DNA from 2 places in the Streptomyces chartreusis genome. Region 2 is predicted to be linked to the other one. Evidence: riboswitches for the same ligand, from Rfam matches in the RefSeq annotation. Region 2 holds a riboswitch; the other holds the start of a gene.
The links. Region 2 has a riboswitch for glycine ahead of gcvP (aminomethyl-transferring glycine dehydrogenase). Riboswitches for the same ligand answer to the same signal wherever they lie in the genome.
Positions count from the first base shown of each region.

Region 1 (5,566 bases), 5.0 Mb from region 2:
GATGACCTTGTCGAGGGACACCTTGTGGGAGCCGTCGCCGCGCATCGCCATGCGGGCGGCCGTGACCGCCTTCACCGCGGCCATGCCGTTGCGCTCGATGCAGGGGATCTGGACGAGGCCGCCGACTGGGTCGCAGGTGAGGCCGAGGTTGTGTTCCATGCCGATCTCGGCGGCGTTCTCGACCTGCTCGGGGCTGCCGCCCAGGACCTCGGCGAGTGCGCCGGCCGCCATGGAGCAGGCGGAGCCGACCTCGCCCTGGCAGCCGACCTCGGCGCCGGAGATGGAGGCGTTCTCCTTGAAGAGCATGCCGATCGCGCCCGCGGCCAGCATGAAGCGGACCACGCCGTCCTCGTCGGCGCCCGGCACGAAGTTGATGTAGTAGTGCAGGACCGCGGGGATGATGCCCGCCGCACCGTTCGTGGGGGCCGTCACGACGCGGCCGCCCGCGGCGTTCTCCTCGTTCACGGCCATCGCGTAGAGCGTGATCCACTCCATCGCGAGCGCCTTCGGGTCGCCCTCGGAGCGCAGCTTGCGGGCGGTGTTCGCGGCCCTGCGGCGGACCTTCAGGCCGCCCGGCAGGATGCCCTCGCGCGCCATGCCGCGGGACACGCACTCGCGCATCACCCGCCAGATCTCCAGCAGGCCCTCGCGGATCTCCTCCTCGGTGCGCCAGGCCCGCTCGTTCTCCAGCATCAGCGACGAGATCGACAGACCCGTCTCCTGGGTCAGGCGCAGCAGCTCGTCACCCGTGCGGAAGGGGTACTTCAGGACGGTGTCGTCGAGCTTGATCCGGTCCGCGCCGACGGCCTCCTCGTCGACGACGAAGCCGCCGCCCACGGAGTAGTACGTCCTGGACATGAGCTCTTCGCCGGAGGCGTCGAACGCCCACAGCGTCATGCCGTTCGCGTGGTAGGGCAGCGCTTTGCGGCGGTGCAGCACGAGATCCTTGTCGAAGTCGAACGGGATCTCGTGCTCGTCGAGGAGCCTCAGGCGGCCCGACGACTTGATCTTCTCCACCCGCTCGTCGGCGGTCTCCACGTCGACGGTGCGGGGCGAGTCGCCCTCCAGACCGAGCAGCACGGCCTTGGGGGTGCCGTGGCCGTGGCCGGTCGCGCCGAGCGAGCCGTAGAGCTCGGAGCGTATGGAGGCGACGGAGGACAGTACGCCCTCGTTGTGCAGGCGGCGGGCGAACATGCGTGCCGCGCGCATCGGGCCGACCGTGTGGGAGCTGGACGGGCCGATGCCGATCGAGAACAGGTCGAAGACCGAGATGGCCACGGGGACTCCTCAATACGGGGTGGTGCAGAAGGCTTCCGCGGGGTGCCCCGCCCGCTCACTGACCAGTGTGCGGGACACCCCACGGAAAGGAACTACTTGTTCAGAACGGGATAGAGCGGGTGCTTGTCGGCGAGTGCCTTGACCCGGGCCTTGAGTGCGTCGGCGTCGTAGACCGGCTTGAGGGTCTCGGCGATCACGTCGGCGACCTCGGTGAAGTCCTGCGCGGTGAAGCCGCGGGTGGCCAGGGCCGGGGTGCCGATGCGCAGGCCGGAGGTGACCATCGGCGGGCGCGGGTCGTCGGGCACGGCGTTGCGGTTGACGGTGATACCGACCTCGTGGAGGCGGTCCTCGGCCTGCTGCCCGTCCAGGTCGGAGGCGCGCAGGTCGACCAGGATCAGGTGCACGTCGGTGCCGCCCGACAGCACGTTCACACCGGCCTCGCGGGCGTCCGGCGCGGTCAGCCGCTCCGCCAGGATGCGGGCACCCTCGATGGTGCGCTGCTGGCGCTCCTTGAACTCCTCGGACGCGGCGACCTTGAAGGACACCGCCTTCGCGGCGATCACGTGCTCCAGCGGGCCGCCCTGGAAGCCGGGGAAGACCGCGGAGTTCAGCTTCTTGGCGAACTCCTTGCTGCGGGCCAGGATGATCCCGCCGCGCGGGCCGCCGAGGGTCTTGTGGGTGGTGGAGGTGACCACGTCGGCGTGCGGGACCGGGTTCGGGTGCAGCCCCGCGGCGACCAGGCCGGCGAAGTGCGCCATGTCGACCCACAGGTAGGCGCCGACCTCGTCCGCGATCCGGCGGAACGCGGCGAAGTCCAGCTGCCGCGGATACGCCGACCACCCGGCGATGATCACCTTCGGGCGGTGCTCCTTCGCCAGGCGCTCGACCTCGGCCATGTCGACCAGGCCGCTGTCGGTCTCCACGTGGTAGGCGACCACGTTGAACTGCTTGCCGGAGAAGTTCAGCCGCATGCCGTGGGTGAGATGGCCGCCGTGCGCGAGGTCCAGGCCCAGGATCGTGTCGCCGGGCTGGGCGATCGCGAACAGCGCCGCCTGGTTCGCGGAGGCACCCGAGTGCGGCTGCACATTGGCGTACTCGGCGCCGAACAGCTCCTTGACCCGGTCGATCGCGATCTGCTCGGCGACATCGACATGCTCACAGCCGCCGTAGTAACGCCGGCCCGGGTAGCCCTCGGCGTACTTGTTCGTGGCGACCGAGCCCTGCGCCTCCATGACCGCGACCGGAGCGAAGTTCTCCGACGCGATCATCTCCAGCGTCGACTGCTGACGCTCCAGCTCGGCATCCAGAGCCGCCGCGATCGCCGGATCCAGCTCATGCAGGGGGGTGTTCAGAAGCGACTTGTCAGACGTGTCAGACATAAGGGATACGACTCCTCAGCCGGCGGTGTGGGCGACGTACTCGTCGGCGGAGAGCAGGTCGGCCGGCTCCTCCGTGATGCGTACCTTGAACAGCCAGCCACCCTCGAAGGGGGCGGAGTTCACGAGCGCCGGGTCGTTCACCACGTCCTCGTTGATCTCGGTGACCTCACCGGTGACGGGGGAGTACAGGTCGGAGACGGACTTGGTCGACTCCAGCTCGCCGCAGGTGTCACCCGCGGTCACGGTCGAGCCGACCTCGGGGAGCTGGGCGTAGACGACGTCGCCGAGCGCGTTGGCCGCGAACTCGGTGATGCCGACCGTCGAGACGCCGTCCTCGGCGGTCGACAGCCACTCGTGCTCCTTGCTGTAACGCAGCTGCTGGGGGTTGCTCATGGCCTGAATTCTCCTGTACGCGCGGGAGTGGTGATGAATGAGGGACCGCTGGATACGTGCGTGATCAGCGGAAATGTGCGCAGAGTCACGCGCCTGCCGCTGTCAGTCTCTTCTTGTGGCGTTACTTCTGCCGCTTGTAGAACGGCAGCGCCACGACCTCGTAGGGCTCGTGGCTGCCACGGATGTCCACGCCGACCCCGGCGGTGCCGGGCGCCGAGTGCGCGGCGTCGACGTACGCCATGGCGATGGGCTTGCCCAGGGTGGGGGAGGGGGCACCGGAGGTGACCTCGCCGATGACCTCGCCGCCGGCGACGACCGGGTACCCGGCACGCGGGACGCGACGCCCCTCGGCGACCAGGCCGACCAGCACGCGCGGCGGGTTCTGGGCGGCGCGCTCGGCGGCCTCGGTCAGCGCCTCGCGCCCGACGAAGTCGCCCTCCTTCTCGAACTTCACCACCCGGCCGAGCCCGGCGTCGAAGGGGGTGAGGGCGGTGGTCAGCTCGTGTCCGTACAGCGGCATGCCGGCCTCCAGGCGCAGCGTGTCGCGGCAGGACAGCCCGCAGGGGACCAGGCCGACGCCCTCGCCGGCCTTGGTGAGCGCCTGCCACAGCTCCACGGCGTGCTCCGGCTTCACGAACAGCTCGAAGCCGTCCTCGCCGGTGTAGCCCGTGCGGGCGATGAGGGCGGGGACGCCGGCGACCGTGCCGGGCAGGCCGGCGTAGTACTTCAGGCCGTCGAGGTCGGCGTCGGTCAGCGACTTCAGGATGCCGGGGGACTCGGGGCCCTGGACGGCCAGCAGCGCGTAGGCGTCGCGGTCGTCGCGGACCTCGGCGTCGAAGCCGGCGGATCGTTCCGCCAGGGCGTCGAGCACGACCTGGGCGTTGGAGGCGTTGGCGACGACCATGTACTCGGTCTCGGCGAGCCGGTAGACGATCAGGTCGTCGAGGATGCCGCCGTCGGCCTGGCAGATCATGGTGTAGCGGGCCCGGCCGACGCCGACGGAGGCGATGTTGCCGACGAGGGCGTGGTTCAGCAGCCGGGCGGCGTCCGGGCCGGTCACGGTGATCTCGCCCATGTGCGAGAGGTCGAACAGGCCGGCCTTGGTGCGTACGGCGTTGTGCTCGTCGCGCTCCGAGGCGTAGCGCAGGGGCATGTCCCAGCCGGCGAAGTCGGTCATCGTGGCGCCGAGCGAGCGATGCAGGGCATCGAGCGCGGTACGACGGGGTTCGGTGCTGCTCATCGGTCCGTTGTCTCCCAAAGGCATGACAGGCGAGGTCGTTCCTCCCCATCTGTCATCGGAACCTGAGAGGTTCGCCATGATCCCGGAGACGGTGATCATGGCTTGCACCTTGGGTGGAGCCGCTGTGCACACAGCGACCCGCTTTTCAGATGTGCCTCGCCCGCGCGGTAACGGGGCCTGAGAGATTCAAGGGAGGGACTTGCTCCTTCGGCGCCCCGGCGATGCACTGCCAGGGACTCTCCCGCGCGGATTCAAACGGCCGGTATGCAGTTGGCGCCGCCATCATTGCATGCCGGACCCCGTCGGGGGCAGGCCATCTCTGTAACCGGCTTGTGGCAGGAAGCGAACGAAAAGGAGGAGATCCTCTATTACCTTCTCTTTACGCTCAGTGGGGATGGGGACTCCTGACCCCGGAGGAGGACGATGACGGTGGACCGCACCACGGCGTACGCCACGACCTCGGGCATCGCGCTGCCCAAGCAGCCCGCGGCACCCGGTGTCGAAGCGCACGTCGCGTGCCCCGCACCCGTGGTCCGCGATCTGCGCGACCGCTCCGGCCACAGCCCGCACGCGCTGCTCTTCGGCCCCGAGGACCTCGTCGTCATCACCGGAATGCCCGGCAGCGGCAAGTCGACGCTGATGCGGCGGACGGTGAAGGGCCTGCGCATCGACTCCCAGGACACCCGGGACCGCTGGGACGCCCGGATGCCGGGCTACCTCCCGTACGCCGTCTACCGCCCCCTGGTCCGCCTCGCGCACTACGCCGGGCTGCGCCGCGCGCTGCGCTCCGGCGAGGGCGTCGTCGTGCACGACTGCGGCACGCAGGCCTGGGTGCGCGGCTGGCTGGCCCGCGCGGCCCGCCGTCGGGGCGGCACCCTGCACCTGCTGCTGCTCGACGTGACGCCGGGCACCGCTCTGGAGGGCCAGCGCGAGCGCGGCCGGGGCGTCTCGCGGTACGCCTTCCTGCGGCACCGCCGGGCGGCCTCCCGGCTGCTGCGCTCGGCGGCGAAGGGCGATCTGCCGCAGGGCTGCGGTTCGGCGGTGCTGATCGACCGGGACGCGGCGGACGTGCTGCGCCGGATCGGTTTCACGGGCTGACCGCCCGCAGCCCTGGCGGGGGCGGACACCGGCTAGCCTTCTGAGCCTCAGACGTGGTTCACAGCAGGCGGTCAGACAGATGGACTTCCCAGCGGATCTCCCCGCGGACTTCTCGGCCCGGGCCCACCTCCACCCGCATGGAGGCTGGCCCGGCAATGAACTGGAGGAGGTGCTCTCC
Region 1 is NZ_CP023689.1:3,189,667-3,195,232, reverse strand. Features, by position in the region: gene CP983_RS13345 (L-serine ammonia-lyase) at 1-1,278, opposite strand, end outside; gene glyA (serine hydroxymethyltransferase) at 1,371-2,657, opposite strand; gene gcvH (glycine cleavage system protein GcvH) at 2,673-3,050, opposite strand; gene gcvT (glycine cleavage system aminomethyltransferase GcvT) at 3,172-4,290, opposite strand; glycine riboswitch at 4,330-4,445, opposite strand; glycine riboswitch at 4,446-4,544, opposite strand; gene CP983_RS13325 (AAA family ATPase) at 4,714-5,388, shown strand; gene CP983_RS13320 (enhanced serine sensitivity protein SseB) at 5,468-5,566, shown strand, end outside.
Region 1: linked by a shared signal. The riboswitch ahead of gcvT (glycine cleavage system aminomethyltransferase GcvT) and the one ahead of gcvP (aminomethyl-transferring glycine dehydrogenase) in region 2 are both predicted to bind glycine.

Region 2 (5,566 bases):
CGACCGCTGACCCACGACCTGTTCAAGGACGTGCTGGAGGCCGTCGGCCAGGAGCTCACCGAAGTACGCATCACGGATCTGCGTGAGGGCGTCTTCTACGCCGAGCTGGTCTTCGCCAGCGGCGTCGAGGTGAGCGCCCGTCCGTCCGATGCCATAGCGCTCGCCCTGCGCACCGGAACGCCGATCTACGGCAGCGACGGAGTGCTCGACGACGCCGGCATCGCGATCCCGGACGAGCAGGAGGACGAGGTGGAGAAATTCCGCGAGTTCCTCGACCAGATCTCGCCCGAGGACTTCGGCACCAGCAGCCAGTGAGACGGCGTGGGCGGGGCCGGGCGGACTTGCGGTCCGTGTCGGCTCGGCCCACAGTCGGTTACAGCTCAAATGCCGGCATTTGCCAGTGGCGAGCGAGAGCGTCCCGAGGCCCGCTCCGAAGGCATTCGGCTAGCCTTTCCCCGCGGTGGGAGACGGGAAACCACTCCTAGGGTGATTATCACTCGGCGTGCCGAGTGTGGCGATCGTTGACGCACCCCTGGTGACTGCCTACCGTCGAGAAGGCAGGTCAAGGACGGAGGTCGGCGTGAGAAGCAGCGGCGACGGTACGGCTGGGGGTGCCCCCGGGCGCAGTCTCGGGGCGAGCGGTCCGTACCCGCTTCACAGCAGCGCTGTTCAGGGCGGTGCTGCCGATCACGCTTCGCATCGGCCGACGGCCGTGCCGAGCACCGGCGGAGGGGCGGCGTCCATGGGGTCGGAAGAGATCGGCTACCGCGGTCCGACGGCATGTGCGGCCGCCGGCATCACATACCGCCAACTGGACTACTGGGCGCGCACCGGGCTCGTCGAGCCGAGCGTGCGGCCCGCGTACGGGTCCGGGACGCAGCGGTTGTACAGCTTCCGGGACGTCGTCGTCCTGAAGATCGTCAAGCGCTTCCTCGACACCGGTGTGTCGCTTCAGAACATCCGCACCGCCGTGCAGCACCTGCGGGAGCAGGGCTTCAGCGACCTGGAGCGCATGACGCTGATGAGCGACGGCGCGACCGTGTACGAGTGCAGCTCGCCGGACGAGGTGCACGCGCTGCTCCAGGGCGGGCAGGGGATCTTCGGGATCGCCGTGGGTGTGGTGTGGCGGGACGTCGAGAGCGCGCTGTCGCAGCTGCACGGGGAGCGGATCGACACCGGGGAGACGCTCGTCGGGCACAACCCGGCGGACGAGCTGGCTCGGCGGCGTAACCGGGCGGTCTGAGCGGGCTTCGGTCCCGGCTTGCGGGGCGCTTCGTGGTGGTCGGGTCGGCGCCTGGTGGGCTGTCGGCCGCTGCCGGTGGCCGGTGGCTGCAAACGTGCGGTTGCAGCGGGGCATTGTCAGTGGCGTGAGGCAGCATCGGAGATGTGAGAAACGCGCCCACGATCCTGCATCTCGACATGGATGCCTTCTACGCCTCGGTGGAGCAGGCATCCAAGCCGAGCCTGCGTGGGAAAGCCGTGATCGTGGGCGGGCTCGGGCCGCGTGGAGTCGTCGCCACCGCGTCCTATGAGGCCCGGGTGTTCGGGGTGCACTCGGCGATGCCGATGGCGCAGGCGCGGAGGCTGGCGCCGAACGCCGCGTATCTCGTGCCGCGGTTCGGGATCTACCGCGACATCAGCGAGCAGGTGATGGCGCTGCTGCGGGAGCTGTCGCCGTTGGTGGAGCCGTTGAGCCTGGACGAGGCGTTCGTGGATCTGGAGGCCGGGGGAGCGGCCTGGGACGACTCGTCGGCGCGGCTGGTGGGGGCCAAGCTGCGCGGCGACATACGGTCCGCCACGGGGCTCGCGGGATCGGTGGGGCTGGCCGCGTCCAAGATGCTCGCGAAGATCGCCTCCGAGCAGGCCAAGCCGGACGGGCTGGTGCTGATCGAGCCGGGGACCGAGCGGGCGATGCTCGGGCCGATGTCGGTGCGCACCCTGCCGGGGGTGGGGCCGGCGACGGGGGACCATCTGCGGCGGGCCGGGATCCATACGGTCGAGGAGATCGCCGAGGCCGGCGAGGACGAGCTCGTACGGCTGCTGGGCAAAGCCCATGGGCATGCGCTGTACGCGATGGCGCTGGCGCACGACGAGCGGCCCGTGGTGGCCGAGCGGGAGACGAAGTCCGTGTCCGTCGAGGACACGTACGACGTGGACATCCACGACCGGGTGCGGGTCGGTCTTGAGGTGCAGCGGCTGGCCGACCGCTGTGTGCGGCGGCTGCGGGGGGCCGGGCTGTCCGGGCGGACCATCGTGCTGAAGGTGCGGCGGTACGACTTCTCGACCCTGACGCGGTCCGAGACCTTGCGGGGGCCGACGGATGATCCGGCGGTGGTGCGGGAGGCCGCTGCTCGGCTGCTGGAGTCCGTGGACACGACGGGTGGGGTGCGGCTGCTGGGGGTCGGGGTCAGCGGGCTTGCCGACTACACGCAGGAGGATCTGTTCGCCCAGGCCGCGGGGGAGCTGGCGGAGCAGCAGCCGGTGGAGGGTGGCGAGGACGGCGCGGATGCTGTGGCCGTGGCGCGGGGGGAGGAGACGCCTAGTGAGCGGAAATGGCTTGCCGGGCAGGATGTGCGGCATGCCGAGTACGGGCACGGGTGGGTGCAGGGGAGTGGGCTCGGGCGGGTGACCGTGCGGTTCGAGACGCCTGGGTCGACGGAGCCGGGGCGGGTGCGGACGTTTCGGGTGGAGGATCCGGGCCTGGAGGCGGTGGAGCCGTTGCCGCTGGTGGAGGAGCGGCCCGGAGGGGGTGGGGGAAGCCGGGGTGCTGCGGGAGACGGGGGATCTGCCACGTCGGGGGCACCTGACGGGGCCGTGGTCGGTGGGGTCTGAGCCGGTCAGGGGTGGGGAGTCGTCGGGTCGTTGTTGTTCGGGGGTTCCGTGGGGGCCAACTTGCCGAAGTCGTGGTCGGGGGGAGGGGCGGGGCCGTCACGTCGAGGCCGTAGTGGTGGTAGAGCTGGAGTTCCTGTTCGGGGGACAGGTGGCGGCCCACTCCGAAGTCGGGGGCGTCCTTGATCAGGGCGCGGTCGAAGGGGATGCGGAGGGTGCCCTCCACCAGCTCGCTGGGCTCCAGAGGGACGAAGGCGTCGCGGGAGAACAGGCCGGTGCGTATGGCCGCCCATTCCGGCACTCCGGTCGCGTCGTCGAGATAGACCTCGTCGATCGTGCCGATCTTGGTGCCGTTGCGGTCGAAGGCCTTGCGGCCGATCAGATTGCGCGGATCGATGTCGGTCTGCACGGGCCCTCCACTGGGTCGCAACTCATCCGTAAGCACTACGAAAAGGCAGAATGGTGAGAGCGGCCACTCGAAGGTCCGTGCGTCGACCTCGCTGGTAGGCTGACTAGCGGCTGCTGACCCCGTGCGGGAGAGTCCTCCGGACAACACCGGAGGCGCCGAAGGAGCAAATCCTCCCCGGAATCTCTCAGGCTCACGTACCGCACGGACGAGGTCACTCTGGAAAGCAGAGCGGGTGTCGACGGCTTCCGCTCTCACCGACGGTGAAAGCCGACGGCCTTCGGGCGGTCCGGTGAAGCTCTCAGGTTGAGATGACAGAGGGGGAGGCCGTCCGGGTACCCGTGCCGTGGTGCCCCTCGAAGGTCGTGTCGACCAGGAGGCCTCCGCAATGACCGCCCATCGCATTCCGCTCTCCGAGCTCGAGCAGGGAATCCCCTTCGAGCAGCGTCATATCGGTCCCGATCATGAGGCCCGGGCCAAAATGCTCGCCCAGGTCGGGTACGGCTCCCTCGACGAGCTCACCGCCGCCGCGGTGCCGGACGTGATCAAGAACGCCGACTCGCTGGACCTGCCCGGGGCCCGCACCGAGGCGGAGGTGCTGGCCGAGCTGCGGTCGCTGGCCGACCGCAACCAGGTGCTGGACTCGATGATCGGGCTCGGGTACTACGGGACCTTCACCCCGCCGGTGATCCTGCGGAACGTCATGGAGAACCCCGCCTGGTACACGGCCTACACGCCGTACCAGCCCGAGATCTCCCAGGGCCGTCTCGAGGCCCTGCTGAACTTCCAGACCATGGTCGCCGAGCTGACCGGGCTGCCGACGTCCGGTGCCTCGCTGCTCGACGAGGGGACGGCCGCCGCCGAGGCCATGGCCCTGTCCCGGCGCATGGGCAAGAACAAGAAGGGCCTGTTCCTGATCGACGCGGACGTGCTTCCGCAGACCATCGCCGTGATCGAGACCCGCGCCGAGCCGACCGGCGTCGACATCGTCGTCGCCGACCTCAGCGAGGGCATTCCGGTCGAGGTCGCCTCGCGTGAGATCACCGGCGTGCTCCTCCAGTACCCGGGCGCCTCCGGTGTCGTACGGGACATCAAGCCGGTCATCGACCAGGCGCACGAGCTCGGCGCCCTCGTCACCGTCGCCGCCGACCTGCTCGCGCTGACGCTGCTGAAGTCGCCGGGTGAGCTCGGGGCGGACATCGCGATCGGTACGACGCAGCGGTTCGGCGTGCCGATGGGCTTCGGCGGGCCGCACGCCGGCTACATGGCCGTCCACGAGAAGTTCGCGCGCAGCCTGCCGGGGCGGCTCGTGGGCGTGTCCGTGGACGCCGACGGCAACAAGGCCTACCGGCTGGCGCTCCAGACCCGTGAGCAGCACATCCGTCGTGAGAAGGCCACCAGCAACATCTGTACGGCCCAGGTGCTGCTCGCCGTGATGGCCGGCATGTACGCCGTGTACCACGGGCCCGACGGGCTGCGGAGCATCGCGCGGCGGACCCACCGGTACGCCTCGATCCTCGCCGCGGGCCTCGCGGCCGGCGGTATCGAGGTCGTGCACGGCTCCTACTTCGACACGCTGACCGTGCGGGTGCCCGGGAAGGCCGCCGAAGTCGTCGCCGCCGCCCGGGAGAACGGCGTCAACCTGCGCCTCGTCGACGCCGACCAGGTCTCCGTCGCCTGCGACGAGACCACGCTGCGGGCCCAGCTGGGCGCCGTATGGACGGCGTTCGGGGTCGAGGGCGACATCGAGGCGCTGGACGCCGGCACCGAGGACGCGCTCACCGACGGGCCGCTGCGCACCGACGACTACCTCGCGCACCCCGTCTTCCACCAGTACCGCTCCGAGACGGCGATGCTGCGCTATCTGCGCCGGCTGGCCGACCGGGACTACGCCCTCGACCGCGGCATGATCCCGCTGGGCTCCTGCACGATGAAGCTCAACGCGACCACCGAGATGGAGCCGGTCACCTGGCCCGAGTTCGGGCAGCTGCACCCCTTCGCGCCCGCCGAGCAGGCGCAGGGCTACCTCACACTCATCCGCGAGCTGGAGGAACGTCTCGCCGAGGTCACCGGCTACGACAAGGTGTCCCTCCAGCCCAACGCCGGCTCCCAGGGTGAGCTGGCCGGTCTGCTCGCCGTGCGCGGCTACCACCGGGCCAACGGCGACGAACAGCGCACCATCTGCCTCATCCCGTCCTCCGCGCACGGCACGAACGCCGCCAGCGCCGTGATGGCCGGCATGAAGGTCGTCGTCGTGAAGACCGCCGAGGACGGCGAGATCGACGTCGAGGACCTGCGGGCCAAGATCGACAAGCACCGGGACGAGCTGTC
Region 2 is NZ_CP023689.1:8,231,080-8,236,645, forward strand. Features, by position in the region: gene CP983_RS36415 (bifunctional nuclease family protein) at 1-315, shown strand, start outside; gene CP983_RS36420 (MerR family transcriptional regulator) at 581-1,243, shown strand; gene CP983_RS36425 (DNA polymerase IV) at 1,387-2,832, shown strand; partial or broken gene CP983_RS36430 (PRC-barrel domain-containing protein) at 2,838-3,238, opposite strand; glycine riboswitch at 3,353-3,448, shown strand; gene gcvP (aminomethyl-transferring glycine dehydrogenase) at 3,624-5,566, shown strand, end outside.